Regions from separate parts of the Thalassospira sp. UBA4513 genome, predicted to be linked through region 1. Evidence: predicted binding sites of a transcription regulator. Region 1 holds the regulator's gene; the other holds the start of a gene.

Region 1 (9,135 bases):
ATGATCTGAAGATAGGGGATAAGCTGTTCCAAAATATCTGCTCGTTTCAAAAGCGATTAAACTGGCCCGGTGTCAGGCCCGCGGAAGATGGCATTTGGCAGCGCGAATGGCAAGTCATCAGGCGGTGACAATCGCCACAGCCCTTAATAGCCCGATTGGGTCGTGAATTTCGCAAATGCCACAAATTTACCCACGACTGGCAGGGTTATTTTCGTTATCGTTGTAATCTCGTTATTTTCAGGCATTTAGGTCCTGATACCCATTGATTATTTGACCGCCTTCCGGAACGAATTTCGCCATGCATCACAGCGTCCTGTTTGAGCTGTTTCTTATTCTGACTGCCGCAATCATTGCGGTGCCGATTGCGCACAAGCTGCGTGCGAATTCGATCATCGGCTTTCTGATTGGCGGGTTCTTTATCGGGCCGTTCGGCTTTGGCCTGATTTCCGAACGCGAAGACATTTCCACCGTTGCCGAACTGGGCGTGGTTTTCCTGCTGTTCATGATCGGGCTGGAGCTTTCGCGGGATCGTTTGCGGGTGATTGGCGGGCGGTTTGCCGGTCTGGGCGTTTTGCAAATTCTGGTGTCGATGGCAGCCCTTCTGGGGCTTCTGGTTGTCATGGAATTCCCGCTGCCGACGGCCCTGGTGATTGCAGGGGCCCTTGCGCTTTCATCGACCGCGATCATCCTCAAACAGCTTTCCGATGACAAGCAGCTTAATACCCGGTTTGGCCGTGCGGCCCTTGCCATTTTGTTATTGCAGGACGTGGCGGTTGGTCCGTTCCTGATCATGGTGCAGGCGGCAGGTGATGCCGGCACGGAAACCAGCCCGTGGATGAGCATCCTGCTTGGTTTCGGGTCGGTCGCGTTGCTGTTACTCGTCGGGCGGTATGTGTTGCCGCGTCTGTTTCGCTATATCGCGTCGCTCAAGAACCCGGAACTGTTTGCCATCGGCACGCTTTTTGTTGTGCTAGCCGCAAGCACATTGACCGAGGTTTCCGGGCTTTCAATGGCGCTGGGTGCGTTTATCGCCGGGGTGATGTTGGCCGAAACCGAATTCCGTCATCAGATCGAAGCCGATATCTCGCCGTTCCGCGGCGTGTTCCTGTCGCTGTTCTTTATGTCGGTGGGCATGTCGGTTGATGCCGACGTTGTTTATAACGAATTTGGCACCATCGTCATGTGGCTGGTGCTGTTGCTGGTGATCAAGACGGCGGTTTTGTTCGTTCTGGCACGCGCGATCCGGTTTGAAACCGGCCTTGCCATCCGGGTAGCCATGAGCTTGGCCGCCGGCGGTGAATTTGCCTTTGTGATGTTTGCCCTGGCCGCGCAAAATGGCGCGGTGCCGCTTGAAATGGCCGCCATGCTGATCCCGGTGGTGGCGATTTCGATGGCGCTGACCCCGACGCTTATCAGCCTTGGTCACAAGATCGAGGAAAAGCTTCATCCCAAGGAAGAAGACCAGCTTGGCAAGATTGCCGAGGAGTCCGAGGGCATCCACCAGCATGTTCTGGTGATCGGAAGCGGCCGTGTTGGCCGGGTTCTGGCCCGGTTGCTCAAGACGCGCAACATTCCGTTCCTGGTGCTTGATAGTGATGCACAGCAGGTTTCACGCGGCCGGGCAGAAGGCCTTCCGGTTTACTTTGCCGACGGGTCCAGACCGGAAACTTTCCGGGCGGCACACACGGATGAGGCAAAAATTGCGGTTGTTGCCATGGGGAACCCGCATGCGACCGAGAAGACGGTCGCCCTTTTGCGCCAGCATTACCCGCATCTGAAGATCTTTGCCCGCGCGCAGGACATCACCCATATCGGGCCGCTGTCGCGCCATGGGGCGGATGCCGCCATCCCGGAAGTTCTCGAAACCGGGTTGCGGTTATCCGATCACGTTTTGGCGGCGTGCGACGTGCCGCAGGAAGATATTGATGCCGAAATCGCCAAATTCCGCCGTGCGGACATGCTGTTGATGAACGAACTGGCGCCGCGCCCGCAGCGCAAACCGTCAGGTTCGGAGAATGCGGACAAACCGGCGAAGAAAAAAAACTGAAGACGTTACGGCCTTAGAACAAAAACCCCCGCGGCACGCTGCAGCGGGGGTTTTTCATTAGATCGCGTATCGAAACCGGCTTAGGCAGCGGTTTCAGAGTCCAGTGCATAGCCCGCCGCACGGACGGTGCGGATGATATCGCGCGTGCCCTTGACGTCATTGAGCGCCTTGCGCAGGCGGCGGATATGCACGTCGACTGTGCGGGTTTCGACATAGATATTCGGGCCCCAAACCGCGTTAAGCAACTGTTCGCGCGAGAAAACCCGCCCCGGATGTTCGAGGAAATAGCGCAGCAGACGGAACTCGGTCGGGCCAAGATGGATCGATTTTCCATTGCGGCTGACCCGGTGGGCGGCGAGATCCATTTCGATGTCGGAATAGATCAACTGCCCTTGTGGTTGCGCCGGACCGGACCGGCGCAAAAGCGCGCGGATACGGGCGAGCAGCTCGCCAATGGCAAACGGCTTGGTGACATAGTCATCAGCCCCGGTATCAAGACCGCGGATGCGGTCGCCTTCTTCGCCACGTGCTGTCACCATGATCACCGGCAAATCGCGGCTTTCAGGCTTGCGGCGGATCTGACGGCAGACCTCGATCCCCGACATCACCGGCAGCATCCAGTCGAGCAAAACCAGATCGACATGGGTTTCAGCCAGAATTTTCAACGCTTCGTCACCGTCACCGGCTTCGACAACCTGCATCCCCTCGCGTTCGAGGTTGTAGCGCAACATGGTTACGATTGCTGCCTCGTCCTCGACGATAAGAACCGTTGGGTCCATCTTCCTATGCTCCCGTGTCAGTCATTCGGTTCGACAACAGCGAAGTTCGCTGCGTCGTTTTTTGGCCGGTCAATCCCCGGCAGGTCTTCGCCCTTGATCCGGTAATAGATCGTTTCGGCGATATTGGTTGCGTGATCACCGATACGTTCGATGTTCTTGGCAATGAACAACAGATGGGTCGATGCGGTAATGTTGCGCGGATCTTCCATCATGTAGGTCAGCAATTCGCGGAACAGCGAATTGTACATATCGTCGACTTCCTGATCGCGTTCCCAGACCCGGTGGGCCTTTTCGGCGTCGCTTTCGATATAGGCATCCAGGACATCCTTGATGATTTCCTGGGCCAGCTTGGCCATGTTCGGGATCGCCTGAACCGGACGGATCGGCGGGATCTGGTTCAGCACCTGCGCGCGTTTGGCGATGTTTTTGGCAAGGTCGCCAATGCGTTCAAGGTCGTTTGACAGCTTAAGGGCCGTCACCACCTGACGCAGGTCATCTGCCATCGGCTGACGCAGGGCCAGAAGACGGACGGCAAAGTCCTGGACTTCCTGTTCGAGCACATCAATGCGCTGATCGGACAGGATGACTTTCTCGGCCAGTTCGGAATCGCGTTTGACGATGGATCTGATCGAGGAAATAAGCTGGCTTTCAGCAAGCCCGCCCATTTGCGAAATGATGTTGTTCAGACGGGTCAGTTCCTCGTCGAACGAACTTACGATATGGGTATGTTCATCAGCCATTTATGCGTACTCCTGGCGTCGCTTAACCGAAGCGGCCGGTAATGTAACCCTTGGTGCGTTCGTCCTTCGGGTTGGTAAAGATCTGATCGGTTTCACCGACTTCAACCAGCTTTCCAAGGTGGAAGAACGCGGTGCGCTGCGACACACGGGCGGCCTGCTGCATGGAGTGGGTCACGATCACGATCGTGTAGTTCGAACGCAACTCGTCTATCAGTTCCTCGACCTTGGCGGTCGCAATCGGATCAAGGGCCGAGCACGGCTCATCCATCAGGATGACTTCCGGGCTGACGGCAACCGCACGCGCAATGCAAAGGCGCTGCTGCTGACCACCGGAAAGACCGGTTGCCGGCGATTGCAGGCGATCTTTGACTTCCTTGAGAAGGCCTGCACGTTCAAGCGAGGTCATGACGATTTCATCAAGTTCGTCACGCGAATTGACCAGACCATGAATACGCGGGCCATAGGCCACGTTGTCATAGATCGATTTCGGGAACGGGTTCGGTTTCTGGAACACCATGCCGATGCGCGCGCGCAGCTGAACCACGTCGATCCGCTTGTCATAGATGTCGCGACCATCCAGGGTAACGTCACCTTTGATCGTCACACCGTCAATGGTGTCATTCATCCGGTTCAGGCAGCGCAGGAAGGTGGATTTACCACAGCCCGACGGACCAATCAGTGCGGTTACCTGCTGTTCGGGGATATCAAGGTTGACCTCATAGAGGGCCTGATTGTCGCTATAGAAAAGATCGAGCTTGCGCGCGGTCATTTTCGGTTTTTCGACCGACGGCTCCGCCGTCATTGCGCTCTGGGATACAGCAGCCATTTTACCACTTCCGTTCAAATTTTTTGCGCAGATACACAGCCAGTCCATTCATCAGGACAAGGAAGGCCAGCAACACCATAATCGCTGCCGAGGTTTTCTCGACAAAGGCACGTTCCGGGCTGTCTGCCCACAGATAGATCTGGACCGGCAGAACCGTTGCCGGGTCAAGCGCCCCGCCCGGGATATCAACAATAAAGGCCACCATCCCGATCATCAGAAGCGGTGCAGTTTCACCAAGCGCCTGTGCCATGCCAATGATCGTGCCGGTCAGAATGCCCGGCATGGCAAGCGGCAACACATGGTGGGTGACGGTCTGAACCGGTGATGCGCCAAGCCCAAGGGCGGCCTGACGGATCGATGGCGGCACCGCCTTGATCGCCGCACGCGATGCGATGATGATCGTCGGCAAAGTCATCAGCGCCAGCGTCAAACCACCGACAACCGGGGCCGAGCGCGGCAAATGCATGACATTGAGATAGACCTCAAGCCCCAGCAGACCAAACACGATGGATGGAACCGCGGCCAGGTTATTGATATTAACCTCGACAATCTGGGTGAAGCGGTTCTTGGGCGCGAATTCTTCGAGATAGATCGCCGCCAGAACACCAATCGGGAAGGACAATGCCAAAGTCACAAGCAGGGTATAGAACGAGCCAACAGCCGCGCCCCAGATACCGGCAAGTTCCGGTTCGCGGGAATCGCCACTGGTAAAGAAGCGGGTGTGGAACTGTTTTTCCACCGCACCGTCAGCAACCAGTTCGTTATACCAAGCGACTTCCTTGTCATTGAGGCGACGGTCGCCTTCATCAACGGTGGGATCGATATAGCCCTTGTTGAGCATGTCGAAATCATCACCGGAAATCAGCCACATGGTGCGCGTTTGGCCAATCAGGCTCGGATTTTCGAGAACCCGTTCGCGCAGATCATAAGATGCGCCGCCTGAAACGATGCCATAGAGATCACGTTTGTCACTGCGCGAGGTCACATCCGGGAACCGATCACGCAAAGCCTGTTTGATCAAACCATCAAAGTTCGCGCGCCCGATCACGTCGGGATCGCCGGTCCGTTCCGGATCGATCACAGCCGGATCAAAGGTCACTTCGAGCTGGACATAGGTCTGGTAAAAGGCGCTGTAGCCTTTAGAGCCGATCGAGAGTGCCAGCGTGCAAAGCGCCAGTAGCGCCAAACAGATCGCAACCAGACCATAGCTTTTAAAGCGGCGTTCGGCCGCGTAACGTTTCTTGATGTTACGGGTGATTTTTGGGCTGTCCCAGTCAACCGGCTTGCGCAGATTGTCAGAGATCACTTTGGCCGCAGCTCTGTCTTCCATAAGAGATGCCATATCAGTCATATTTCTCGCGATACTTCTGAACAACCTTAAGGGCAAATACGTTCAGCCCCAAGGTGACAAGGAAAAGAACCAGCCCCAACGCGAAGGCCGAGAGGGTTTTTGCACTGTCGAACTCCTGGTCGCCGACCAGAAGCGTCACGATCTGCACGGTAACAGTCGTCACAGCCTGAAGCGGGTTCACCGTCATGTTCGCGGCAAGACCAGCGGCCATCACAACAATCATGGTTTCACCAATCGCCCGCGAAACGGCCAACAGAACCGCCCCGACAATACCGGGCAAGGCGGCCGGGAAAATCACCTGCCGGATGGTTTCCGATTTGGTCGCCCCCAATGCATAGGACCCGTCACGCAGCGATTTCGGCACCTGCGACATCACGTCATCAGACAGCGAGGACACAAACGGAATGATCATGATGCCCATGACAAGACCGGCGGCCAGCGCACTTTCCGAACTGACATCGAGGCCGAGGATCGCGCCATTGTCGCGCAAGAACGGTGCCACGGTGAGCGCGGCAAAGAAGCCATAGACAACCGTTGGCACGCCCGCCAGAATTTCAAGTGCGGGTTTGGCAACAGCGCGAAATTTAGGCGCGGCATATTCGCCCATATAAATGGCCGAAAACAGGCCGACCGGCACCGCGACACACATGGCAATCAGCGTAATCAGCAAGGTACCGACAAACAGCGGAATCATGCCAAACGCCCCCTCGGACGCCACCTGATCGGCACGGATCGCGGTTTGCGGGCTCCATTCCAGACCAAACAGGAAGTCGAGCGGGTTGATCTTGCTAAAGAAATGCAGGGTTTCGAACATCAGTGAAAACACGATGCCGACCGTTGAAAGGATCGCAATCGCCGAACAGACAATCATGATCGCGCGCGAGATGCGTTCAACATTGTTGCGCGCGCGCATATCCGCTTCAATCCGTCGATAGGACAGGACAAGACCGGCAAGCGCAACCGACAGCATGACAACCACCAGCGCCGCATTGGCGATGGTTTGCAAATTGGCAAGTCTGCGCCCGGCATCAACAATTTCCGGCGACACGGTGAGATGTTCACCGCCACCGGCGGCGATCTGGGAAATGCTGTTGAGCGCCAGCGACAGACGACCGGAGTCACCAATTACTTCCTGCGGCAGGTCCGACACGATCAGGGCTTCAATCACCGAGCCCTGGAACATGTACCAGATCAAAAGCAAAAACAGCGCGGGAAGCCCGCACCATGCTGCTGTGTAGGCCCCGTAGTGAACCGGCAAGGAATGAAGATTGCTGTGCCGGCCACCAGAAAGGGCAACAGCCCGCTGGCGTCCGAAATAAAAGGACAGCGCGCAAAGTGCGGCAACCGCGAGCAACAGGAAAGACAGGGACATTATTTGAGATCCGTTCGCCAGATGAGCCTGCAAAGATCAGTTCGTGAGGCCAATAGGACAGAAACAATAAACAAATCAAGTCAGGATATAAAGAAACCGGTGGCAGCATTTGCTGCCACCGGTTGAAAGATCGCGTTACATGCTCAGCGGCGACAGGTTCATCGCAGCGTTACGAACAGCTTCACGCTCAGCAGCATCCATCGGGATCAGGCCACGGTCAGCAAGGTAACCTTCATCACCCCAAGCTTTGTCAGCGGTGAATTCAGCAAGATATTCCTTGATGCCCGGAATGGTGCCAACGTGCGCGTTCTTCACGTAGAAGAAGAGCGAACGGGAAACCGGATAGTCACCAGCAGAGATTGCTTCGAAGGTCGGAGCAACGCCACCGATCAGCGAGCCCTGGAGCTTGTCGCCGTTCTGGTCAAGGAAGGAGAAGCCGAAGATGCCAAGTGCATCATGGTTGGCTTCGAGTTTCTGAACGATCAGGTTGTCGTTCTCGCCAGCTTCGACATAGGCACCGTCTTCACGAACGCCAGCGCAGACAGCTTTGTGCTGGTCTTTGTTGGTGTCTTTAAGAGCGGCGATTGCCGGGAACTCATCGCAAGCTTCTTCGAGTACCAGCTCGGTGAAGGCATCACGGGTACCGGAGGTCGGCGGCGGGCCGAGAACTTCGATTTTAACGTCCGGAAGGCTCGGATCGATTTCAGCCCAGGTGCTGTACGGGTTGTCGATCAGCGACTGGCCGTCTTTGGACGGAACGGTTTTTGCCAGAGCAAGGAAGATCTGCTCTTTGGTCAGGTCGAGCTGCGGCGCAGCGTTGGAGTTCGACAGAACGATACCGTCGTAACCAACTTTAACTTCGGTAACTTCCGAAATGCCGTTCTTCGCGCAAGTTTCAACTTCGGACTTCTTGATGCGACGCGAAGCGTTGGTGATGTCCGGATGCTGTTCGCCAACACCGGCGCAGAACAGCTTCAGACCACCGCCAGAACCGGTAGATTCGATAACCGGCGTTTTGAAGGAGGTGGTTTTACCGAATTCTTCTGCAACTGCGGTTGCGAACGGGAAGACGGTGGACGAACCAACGATACGAATCTGGTCGCGTGCTTCGGCAGCGCCAGCAAAGGCAACGCTCATAAGCGCCGCAACAGCAAGAGTCTTCTTCATCATAAATTCCCCAATGGTAGTTCCACTTCGGAACGGTGCAACGATCTGCGAGGCGGACTCTACCGCTGGGTGCTTACGGTATTGTGTCGCTTTTGTTAACGTTATGTGACAACGTATCAGAGCAGTAAAAACAGCCACTTATTGCCAACAAAATCAACAAGTTAGCATTTTGCGACAACCATCCGAAAACGGTGGTTTTTCACTTCAACATGGCAAAATCGCGCTTGATTGCGAAAGGCTGTAACAAAAACTGTCACATTTCGTCCAAAGGTGGCCTTAGGCGCTGGGGAATGGTGTGAATTGACGATAATTGCCACCAAACCCTTTACATGACCCCATTTACACGCAACTGTTGTGCATGGGGTCCAAACTCATTCACATGACCGCCCCGGCAATTGATATGAGAGAAAAAGCAAGGAAAAGCCCGCAGAGCGGAGTATTCTCCGGTCAAGGGGTTTGACGCAGAGGCTTTCTCTCATATCAATTGTCCTTTGGATCCCCCGGATTTGCACGGGCTATTTTGTCGCAAAACCTTGAAAGATATAGATCTTCCTGTGGTTTTGCTCCGCATATCCGCACAAATCCGGGGGACCGGGACGATTATGTGAATGAGTTTGGACCCCAAGGGACAAAAAATGCTGCGCGTAAGTACGCGGCCATAACAGGAGCACTTGATGAGCAACGCTGCACTCGACGAAATTCAGGAACTGATTCAGAAGCTGTCTGGCGAACTTGGAGATATGTCAGAGGCTGCGTCGCGCCATATTGATGATCTGCATGTTGCGGTCAATAACGTCGCATCGCACGTTCTGGCGATCGAGGCAGTTCTGTCACTGGTGGCCCAGAAGGTCGA
Region 2 (9,135 bases), on a different contig from region 1:
TTGATACAGCCCAGAGCAACAACAAACTCAAACCCAGACGTTCGGCAATCAACACCGATAACGGATGGGTTTCTTTCAGTCTGTGTCGCGTGGCTCGTACGCCGGCCAAGGGATTGGCCATGAACACATACTCCCCCTTAATGGCCTGAACGGAAATTCAAGACGGGTGGGACGGCAAAGGATCATTTGCCTCCATCTGGAAATTTCGATCAGACCATGTGTCAAACAAACAGGCGAACAACAAGACGGGGACCACGGTCAAACCAACCGTGATCCCGCAAGTCTTCAATCATCGGGATGCAATGCACCCCGGTTGATTAGCTGTTGATCCACAAACGTGTCGCAACATAACCGTTCGACATGTCGTTCCCGATGTCATCGACAAAGCCGGAAACGTTGGTCGTGGTTGCGTTCACGAAGTCATTGAACATCGGCAGGATAAGACCACCGGTGTCACGGACCATCAGTGCCATGTCGTGATACATTTCCTTACGCTTGGCCTGATCAAGCTCAGCACGCGCTTCGAGAAGGATCTTGTCGAAGTCAGTGTTGAAGAAGCGGGTGTCGTTCCAGTCAGCACTCGACAGATAGGCCGTCGAATACATTTGGTCCTGGGTCGGACGACCACCCCAGTAAGAGGTAGAGAACGGCTGAACGTTCCAGACGTTCGACCAGTAACCGTCACCCGGTTCACGTTTGATTTCGATATCGATCCCGGCCTTTTTCGCGGTTTCCTGATAGAGAACCGCCGCGTCGACAGCGCCCGGGAAGGCGACGTCAGACGTGCGCAGAAGAACCGAACCGTCATGGCCGGACTTCTTGAAGTGGAAGGCTGCCTTGTCCGGATCATAGGAACGCTGTTCGATGCCTTCCGGGAACAGGGCATAGGTTTCGTTGATCGGGAAGTCATTGCCGACCTTGCCGTAACCGCCAAGGATCTTTTCGACCATGGTTTCGCGGTCCATCGCGTATTTCAGCGCCAGACGCAGGTCGTTATTGTCAAACGGTGCGGTGTTGCAATGCATGATGAAGACATAGTGGCCACGGCCCGAAGTGGTCTGAATTTCGACATTCGGTGCACGTTTCAGAAGGCCAACGGTCTTCGGATCAACGCGGTTGATGAAGTGAACCTGACCCGATGACAGGGCTGCCATACGTGCGGTCGCATCGTTCATCACGATCATTTCGACGGAATCAACAAAGCCGCGATCAGTGCGCCAGTCGTTTTCGTTTTTCACAAACGTTGCGCGCACACCGGCTTCGAAGTTGTCGATCTTGAACGGACCGGTACCGATACCGGCATTCGGGTTATCGTAACCGCCACCCGGCTGGATCACGAGGTGATAGTCGCTCAGCAGCAGCGGAAGATCAGCGTTGCCTTCCGAAAGCGTCAAAACAAGATCGCCACCCTTGTTTTCGATGCCCTTGATCGAGCCCAGAACACCCAGTGCGCCGGACTCGGACTTTTCGTCGGTGTGGCGGTTCAGGGTTTTGACAACATCGTCGATGGTCAGTTCGGAGCCGTCATGGAACTCGACACCCTTGCGGATTTTGAACGTCCAGACCGATGCATCGGCATTCGGTTCCCAGGATTCTGCAAGCGACGGGACGGCAAGGCCGCTGGTCGGGTGCGATTCAACCAGGGTGTCGCCCCAGTTACGGTTCATGGCAAAGGTGAATTGCGAAGAGGATTTTGCCGGATCAATAACGTCGGTCGAAGCCCCGCCCTGAAGGCCAAGTTTCAGATGCCCGCCGCGCTTGGGTTCCTGTGCCATGGCAGCCTTGCCATAGAGGCTGGTGGCAGCGGTAAGGGTCAGGCCGGCGGCCATCGAACGGCCAATGAATTCACGACGGTTCATTTCAGATGCTGTGACGCGTGACGCGAAATACTTGATAGGGTCAGTCATCCCTGTTCCTTCTCTGATGCTTTTGATTTTGCTGAATTATTTAAATGGTGTGGCAGATCCTACCCGCGATTTGGTTGTGCTTGGTTGTGCAGGTTGGGGTGTCGTTCAGACACAAACGGGCATGCAGCATGAAGATGTGCTGTTGCGCCATGGCACCGTTATTGCGCAGTTGATCAACTCCCCCATTGGCCACAATAATTTTCCCTTTCGGGTATGTGCACGGCCATGGATGCCTGCCTTTCACAAGACGGATCCAGCAAATATGTCCATTCAGAACTTATGGTGTTCTGATCTGGAGGCACATGTTGTGTGGGACAGACAGTGCACAAATCGCGCACATCGTGACACGAGTTTGGGGGCTTCATCAAGCCAAGTGCGCATGGCCGTGCGATTTTTCGGCATCCGGGGATAGAGTTTCACCATTCGAAACTCTCTGAAAAATAGAATAGAAATCCGATGGATTTTGCCAATAAACGCCTTGCCAATTAAGGGGTTTACGGGTGGAAAAGCTGATGGCTTGAACAGGCCGATTTAGAGCGAGAAAAATTTTTTAAAATTTTCAAGTTCGAACATCGAAAATTCGCTTAAAGGCACCGGATGTTCTGTTTGGAAACCTGAAAAATAATCATTTGGCGATTCGACTTTAGGCGCAGTTTCCCAATGTAGTTAGGTCAATTTTCGGCAACGAGTACTGTCAAACGGTGTGAAGGAATTTTACGGCAAATATTGCAGCATTGCTTGTGCGCACTTTTGAAAGCCCGTTTTTGATTTTGCTGACCGTCAATGTTAGGTTCTTTTCGCTGCCCTGATATTTCGTGAAACCACGGACTTCAGGGGTGGTGCACATAACGGAGGAATGAATGTATCAGAAGATGCTCGTGCCTGTCGATTTGGCCCACGTTGAAAAATTGGATAAAGCAATTAAAACGGCGGTCGATCTAGCCAAGCATTACAAGGCCGAGATAAGCCTTCTAGGTGTCGGTACCAATACGCCGTCATCGGTGGCACATACGCCAAAGGAATTTGAACAGAAACTTCAGGCGTTCGCCGAAGATCTGGCGTCCAAGCATGGTGTAAGCACCAAGGCGGTCGCGCATATTTCGCATGATCCGGCAGTGGATCTCAGCAAGGAACTTGTCGCCAAGGCCGACGAGCTTGGTGCCGACGTCATCGTCATGGCATCGCACGTGCCCGGTATTGCGGACCACATTTTTGCGTCTCATGGCGGATATGTCGCGTCACACTCGGATCTTTCTGTATTCCTCGTGCGTTAGAGGATGCGGACGAACCTTTACGGCTAGGGGTAGCTGTATATTCATTTAACCTAGGGAGTTTCAAATGGGGTCTGAAGCTGACACGGGCATTGAAAGCCCGGACGGTGCAGCGAACCCGATTGATACAGAATATGAAATCGGGCAAGACAATATCCAAGCAGAGATCGGGCCATTTGGACTGGATGTCCATAACCCGGTCTTTCTGATTTCGGGTCTTGCAATTGTTGCATTCGTCTTTCTCACCCTGGCCTTTCAGGAAAGTGTCGGGCCGATGTTCAACGACCTGCGTGGTTGGCTGACATCATCGCTTGACTGGTTCTTCCTGTCTGCTGCCAACGTATTTGTCGTGTTGTGTCTGTTTCTGATTGTCTCGCCGCTTGGCCGTGTGCGCCTTGGCGGTGCGGATGCAACACCGGATTATTCCTATGCGGGCTGGTTTGCCATGCTGTTTGCTGCAGGCATGGGCATCGGTCTTATGTTCTATGGTGTGTCAGAACCGATTTCGCACTTCACATCCTCGATGGGTGGAATTGCTGTCGGTGAAGATGGTCTTCGCACCGACTGGGCGCCGCTTGGTGCGGCCGCCGGTGATGCCGATGCTGCATTTGATCTTGGCATGGCTGCAACCATCTTCCACTGGGGTCTTCACCCATGGGCGATCTATGCCACTGTCGCACTGGCACTGGCACTGTTTTCCTTTAACAAGGGCCTGCCGCTGACCATTCGTTCGATCTTCTATCCGATCTTTGGCGAACGTGTGTGGGGCTGGACCGGTCACCTGATTGATATTCTGGCGGTGTTCGCGACCCTGTTTGGTCTTGCAACTTCGCTTGGTTTCGGTGCGGAACAGGCCAATGCCGGGCTTGATTACCTGTTTGGCATTTCGGTTTCCGATACATCGAAGGTTTTCCTGATTGTCGGGATTACCGGTGTTGCACTTATTTCGGTGCTAGCGGGTCTTGATGCCGGGGTGAAGCGTCTGTCGGAAATCAACATGATCCTTGCAGCACTTCTGTTGCTGTTTGTGGTTCTGGTTGGTCCGACGATGGAAATCATCACCGGTTTCTTCTCGAGCCTGCTGTCATATGCGCAATATCTTCCGGCACTTTCAAACCCGGTCGGTCGTGAAGACGCCAACTTCAGTCAGGGCTGGACGTCCTTCTATTGGGCGTGGTGGATTTCCTGGTCACCGTTTGTCGGCATGTTCATTGCGCGTGTTTCGCGTGGTCGTACCGTGCGTGAATTCATCACCTGCGTTCTGATTATTCCGTCGCTGGTGTGTGTTCTGTGGATGACGGCCTTTGGCGGCACCGCGGTGCATATGGTAACCGAAGGCGTTACCGCGATTGCCGAAGCAGGTCTTCCGATTAAACTGTTCACCATGCTTGATCAGCTTCCGCTGCAAGCCATTACATCCTTTATCGGGATCGTTCTGGTGATCGTGTTCTTCGTGACCTCGTCTGACTCTGGCTCGCTTGTGATTGATACCATCACCGCAGGCGGCAAGGTCGATGCACCGGTCCCGCAGCGCGTCTTCTGGTGCACCTTCGAAGGTCTGGTTGCGATTGCATTGCTGCTGGGTGGTGGCCTTGGATCATTGCAGGCGATGGCGGTTTCGACCGGCTTCCCGTTTGCGATTGTCCTTCTGATGGCCTGCTATTCGATTATCCAGGGTCTGCGGACCGAACCCAAGGCCGTCGGTGCCAATTCCGAGGCGACGGTCAGCAAGGACTAGAATATCGACATATGCGTATCTCGCCGCTTGGCGGTAATTATACCTGGTCAAAGGAAAGGGGCGCCAACGGGTGCCCCTTTTTCATTTCGCGCAAGCATGGTGCGTCTGGCGGTATGTTGACGATGCCGATGTGCTTATTGTGCGGCGGCTGTCAGCTCGATAACCGTGTTGCCATCATTGTCCTTAAGAACAAGACGCCCATCAACAACGTCCCAGCTGCTGACCAGGACGAATGCGCCGCTAAAGGCATTTTCGATCTGCATGGCGTTGTCGGCGATACACATCTTTCGTGTCATGGCGAGCTGCGCGACGCCCAGTGACGATCCCGCCTGTTCGTAACTGCCGGAATACTGATTGCAGCCTGCATTGCCCGACACCATGCCATCGCTGGAAAATGTCGCGGTCGCCATGACAGGTGGTGTCGGCGAAAGGGTACTGTTGCCATCAATGACCTGCACCAGTTGCCATTCCTGATCGGTTACACTTGCCCAGTCTGGTGTCATGTTGCCTGTGGATGCGGTGCCGCAGGCCGCAAGTGATGCCAACGCAACCAACGCCAAAGGCAAGACGATCCTGTGTTTAACCTGACGCATATCTGAATTCCTGTAATGCTTGCGCGGCTGCCGCGCGATCCTGTCATTCGCAAATTCTGGTGATGGTATCATATTTTCAAAGTCGTTTGCGCCAAAGGCGCTTCTGGTCGCAACCAAAACAGCTTTGCGCGCAGGGATGGCTTGTGGCTATGTTACGGATCCTGCAGGCGCATGATCCTTGCGCCCGTTTTCCGGTTCCAAAGCCCCACTTTGAAAATCAAGGTTACCTGACGATGAAGATTTCCGTGAAAGATGCCCACGCACTTGTGTGCGAAACTTTGATGCGTTGCAATGTGCGGGCAGACAATGCGGCCTCGATCGCAACGGCACTTGTGACGGCCGAGGCATCCGGACAAGGGGGGCACGGTTTTCGTCGCGTACCGGCCTATAGCGCGCAGGCAAAGGTCGGCAAGGTTGATGGCATGATCAGCCCGATCTTTGAAAAGCCGACACCTGGCGTTTTGCGCATTGATGCGCAGCATGGATTTGCCTATCCGGCACTGGATCTGATGATGGATCACTTGCCCGACATGGCCCGCACCCAGGGTATTGCGATTGCCGCAATCCACAGATCGCATCATGCGGGGGTGATGGGTCTTACGGTCGAACGTCTGGCGGAAAAGGGATTGGCGGCGATGATGTTTGCCAATGCCCCGGCGGCGATGGCGGCATGGGGTGGCCGACGTCCGATGTTTGGCACAAACCCGATTGCCTTTGGCGTGCCGGTCGGGGATGCCGGTGATCCGATCATCATCGACCTTGCCCTGTCAAAGGTTGCGCGCGGCAAGATCATGGCCGCCAAACAAAAGGGTGTCGCCATTCCAGATGACTGGGCGCTTGATGTGGATGGCAATCCGACCACCGATGCGATCAAAGCCATTGATGGCACGATGATCCCGGCCGGTGGGGTCAAGGGCGCGGCACTTGCCATGATGGTGGAACTTCTTGCGGCTGGTCTTACCGGTGCACAGTTCGGTCACCAGTCTTCGTCACTTTTTGATGACAAAGGCGCACCACCTGCGCTTGGACAACTGATCATTGCCATTGATCCCAAGGCAACCGGCGGTGTCGGTGTAATGGATCACCTTGCCTATATTGCCAACGAGATTGCCGCAGAAGAAGGCGTGCGTCTGCCCGGGCGTCGCGGCAAGCAGGCACGCGCACTTGCCGAAGCGGAGGGCCTTGAGATCGAAGACGATGTCATGGAGACCATCAGTCAAATTAAATAAATTTCACGATCGCTCCGTCGGCGGCGGTGTCAAAATCGTTAATGCAGAATGTTTGACTGTTCTGTATTTTTAAGAAATGGCATTCATCAGACAAATACATGCCGGAAATTTTAAAAATGTTACAGAAATAACGTCGGAATTACCGGTGAATACTTCAACGAATTCTTGATGTATAGACAAGTTTAATTGTTGTCGGGGCAATATGCTCTGCGTAATCATCGAACTGTAACATCAGTGTCACCGTAGAGTCGCGGTTTGTGCGTAGCTTCTTCATCCAGCGAAACACATTCAGGCGACTCTTTTGATGCTGGTTGTAGATATCTCTGGACTGAACAAAAGCTTTACCCGTGACAAGCGTGCGCTCAGCGGCGTCAAACTGCAGGTGCGGGAAGGCGAGATGGTGGCGCTGATTGGCGCATCGGGTTCGGGTAAATCCACACTGATCCGTCATATTGCCGGTTTGCTGCGCGGGGATCGCGATGGCGGCAAGATTGTCGTGTTTGGCGAAACCATTCAGGAAAATGGCAAGATTTCACGCGGTGCCCGCAAGGTGCGCTCCGAGATTGGTGTTGTTTTCCAGCAGTTCAATCTAGTTAGCCGTCTTTCGGTTCTGACCAACGTCCTGATGGGGCTTTTGGGCCGTGTGCCGGCATGGCGCGGGTCGCTTGGTCTGTTTACCAAAACCGAAAAGATGCGCGCCATGAGCGCGCTTCACCGTGTTGGCATTGATGCCCATGCGTCGAAAAAGGCGCGGAACCTTTCAGGTGGTCAGCAACAGCGCGCGGCGATTGCGCGCACCATTACCCAGGGTGCCCGACTTATTCTTGCCGACGAGCCGATTGCATCGCTTGATCCGGCATCGTCCCGCAAGGTGATGAACACGCTTGATCGCGTAAACCGCGAAGACAACGTCACCGTCATCGTATCGCTTCATCAGGTTGATTACGCAAAAGACTACTGCAAACGCACCATCGCCATGCGCGATGGTGAAGTCGTTTTTGACGGACCGTCAAGCGAACTGACGCCGCAATTCCTTCAGGAACTTTACGGCGAACATTCTTCCGAACTTTTTGCCGATGGTGCGGCAAAGGCCGCAGAGCCCGTTACACGGCCCATCGCAGAAAAGGACCTGGCTGTCGCAACAAGCTAGCCGGGCCAGTTGTCATGACTGCCTTACCTTCTCGAAACATGTCGAAATCTATTCTGACAGGGGACTTCTTATGAACGTTAAGACAATCGCATCCGCAGCATTTGCGGCCACGATGCTGGCATCCGTCGTTGCCAAGGCCGATGTTGAATTCAAGCCACTCGAACAGGATCCGGAAACCATCGTTTTCGGTATCATTTCGACCGAATCTACTTCCAACCTCAAAGCTCAGTGGCAGCCGCTGATCGATGACATGGAAGAAGCACTTGGCAAAGACGTCGAGGCATTCTTTGCACCGGATTATGCCGGCATCATCGAAGGCATGCGTTTTGGCAAGGTTCACGTTGGCTGGTTTGGTAACAAGTCGGCAATGGAAGCTGTTGACCGCGCCGGTGGCGAAGTCTTCGTTCAGACCTCCAAATCCGATGGTTCGAACGGTTACTACTCCCACATCATCACCCAGGCTGATAACGACAAGGTCAAAACCCTTGAAGACATGCTGAAATGTGATGGTTCGCTGAACTTCGGTATCGGTGATCCGAACTCGACCTCGGGCTTCCTGGTTCCGTCCTATTATGTCTTCGCCAAGAACGGCGTTGACCCGAAGGAATGCTTCAAGACCGTTCGTAACGCCAACCACGAAACCAACCTGATGGCGACTGCCAACAAGCAGGTTGATGTTGCTGCCAACAACTCCGAGCAGCTTGGCCGTACCAAAATGAACAAGCCGGAAATCACGGACAAGGTCAAAGTCATCTGGACCTCGCCGCTGATCCCGTCTGACCCGATGGTTTACCGTAAAGACCTGTCGCGCGAACTGAAATCCGAAATCAAGGCATTCTTTCTTGGTTACGGTCGTTTCGGTGATGTTGAAAGCGCCAAGGAAGTTCTTGCCAACAACTCCGATGGCATGGGTCTTTTCATGGAAAGCTCGAACGCGCAGCTTTACCCGATCCGTCAGCTGGCCCTGTTCAAGGACAAGCTGAAAATCCAGAACACCGAAGAGCTTTCTGCTGAAGAAAAAGCAGAACGTGTTGCCGAGATCGACAAGAAACTTGCTGAACTCGACATCCTGGTTGCCTACCAGTAACCGACTTTTCGACAGGGAGTGCATCAAAGGTGCGCTCCCTGTTTGCTTTTAATTCCGGGATTTGAACGATGAACAGCAGCATTTCTTCGACATCATCTGTCGCAACGGAGCTTCCGCCGCGTGACCTTAAGCGGTCGGCATCAAGCTTCCTGCTTTGGGC

Evidence for each region. Region 1 encodes PhoB, which activates phosphate uptake and scavenging genes when phosphate is short. Its sites were predicted from a motif close to TNTCATAAAACTGTCA; they were not measured.
Region 2: phnC (phosphonate ABC transporter ATP-binding protein) is a predicted target of PhoB. The motif match lies at 6,952-6,967, and genes of this name have one in related genera.

Annotation. Positions count from the first base shown of each region.
Region 1 is NZ_DGMR01000039.1:379,021-388,155, reverse strand. Features, by position in the region: gene B2T33_RS18640 (calcium/sodium antiporter) at 1-32, opposite strand, end outside; gene B2T33_RS18635 (cation:proton antiporter) at 299-2,047, shown strand; gene phoB (phosphate regulon transcriptional regulator PhoB) at 2,128-2,826, opposite strand; gene phoU (phosphate signaling complex protein PhoU) at 2,844-3,566, opposite strand; gene pstB (phosphate ABC transporter ATP-binding protein PstB) at 3,589-4,392, opposite strand; gene pstA (phosphate ABC transporter permease PstA) at 4,394-5,743, opposite strand; gene pstC (phosphate ABC transporter permease subunit PstC) at 5,736-7,115, opposite strand; gene B2T33_RS18605 (PstS family phosphate ABC transporter substrate-binding protein) at 7,251-8,285, opposite strand; gene B2T33_RS18600 (hypothetical protein) at 8,957-9,135, shown strand, end outside.
Region 2 is NZ_DGMR01000035.1:24,289-33,423, forward strand. Features, by position in the region: gene B2T33_RS14155 (ABC transporter permease) at 1-121, opposite strand, end outside; gene B2T33_RS14160 (ABC transporter substrate-binding protein) at 318-1,907, opposite strand; gene B2T33_RS14165 (universal stress protein) at 2,768-3,181, shown strand; gene B2T33_RS14170 (BCCT family transporter) at 3,246-4,916, shown strand; gene B2T33_RS14175 (META domain-containing protein) at 5,051-5,509, opposite strand; gene B2T33_RS14180 (Ldh family oxidoreductase) at 5,743-6,738, shown strand; gene phnC (phosphonate ABC transporter ATP-binding protein) at 7,043-7,888, shown strand; gene phnD (phosphonate ABC transporter substrate-binding protein) at 7,959-8,975, shown strand; gene phnE (phosphonate ABC transporter, permease protein PhnE) at 9,044-9,135, shown strand, end outside.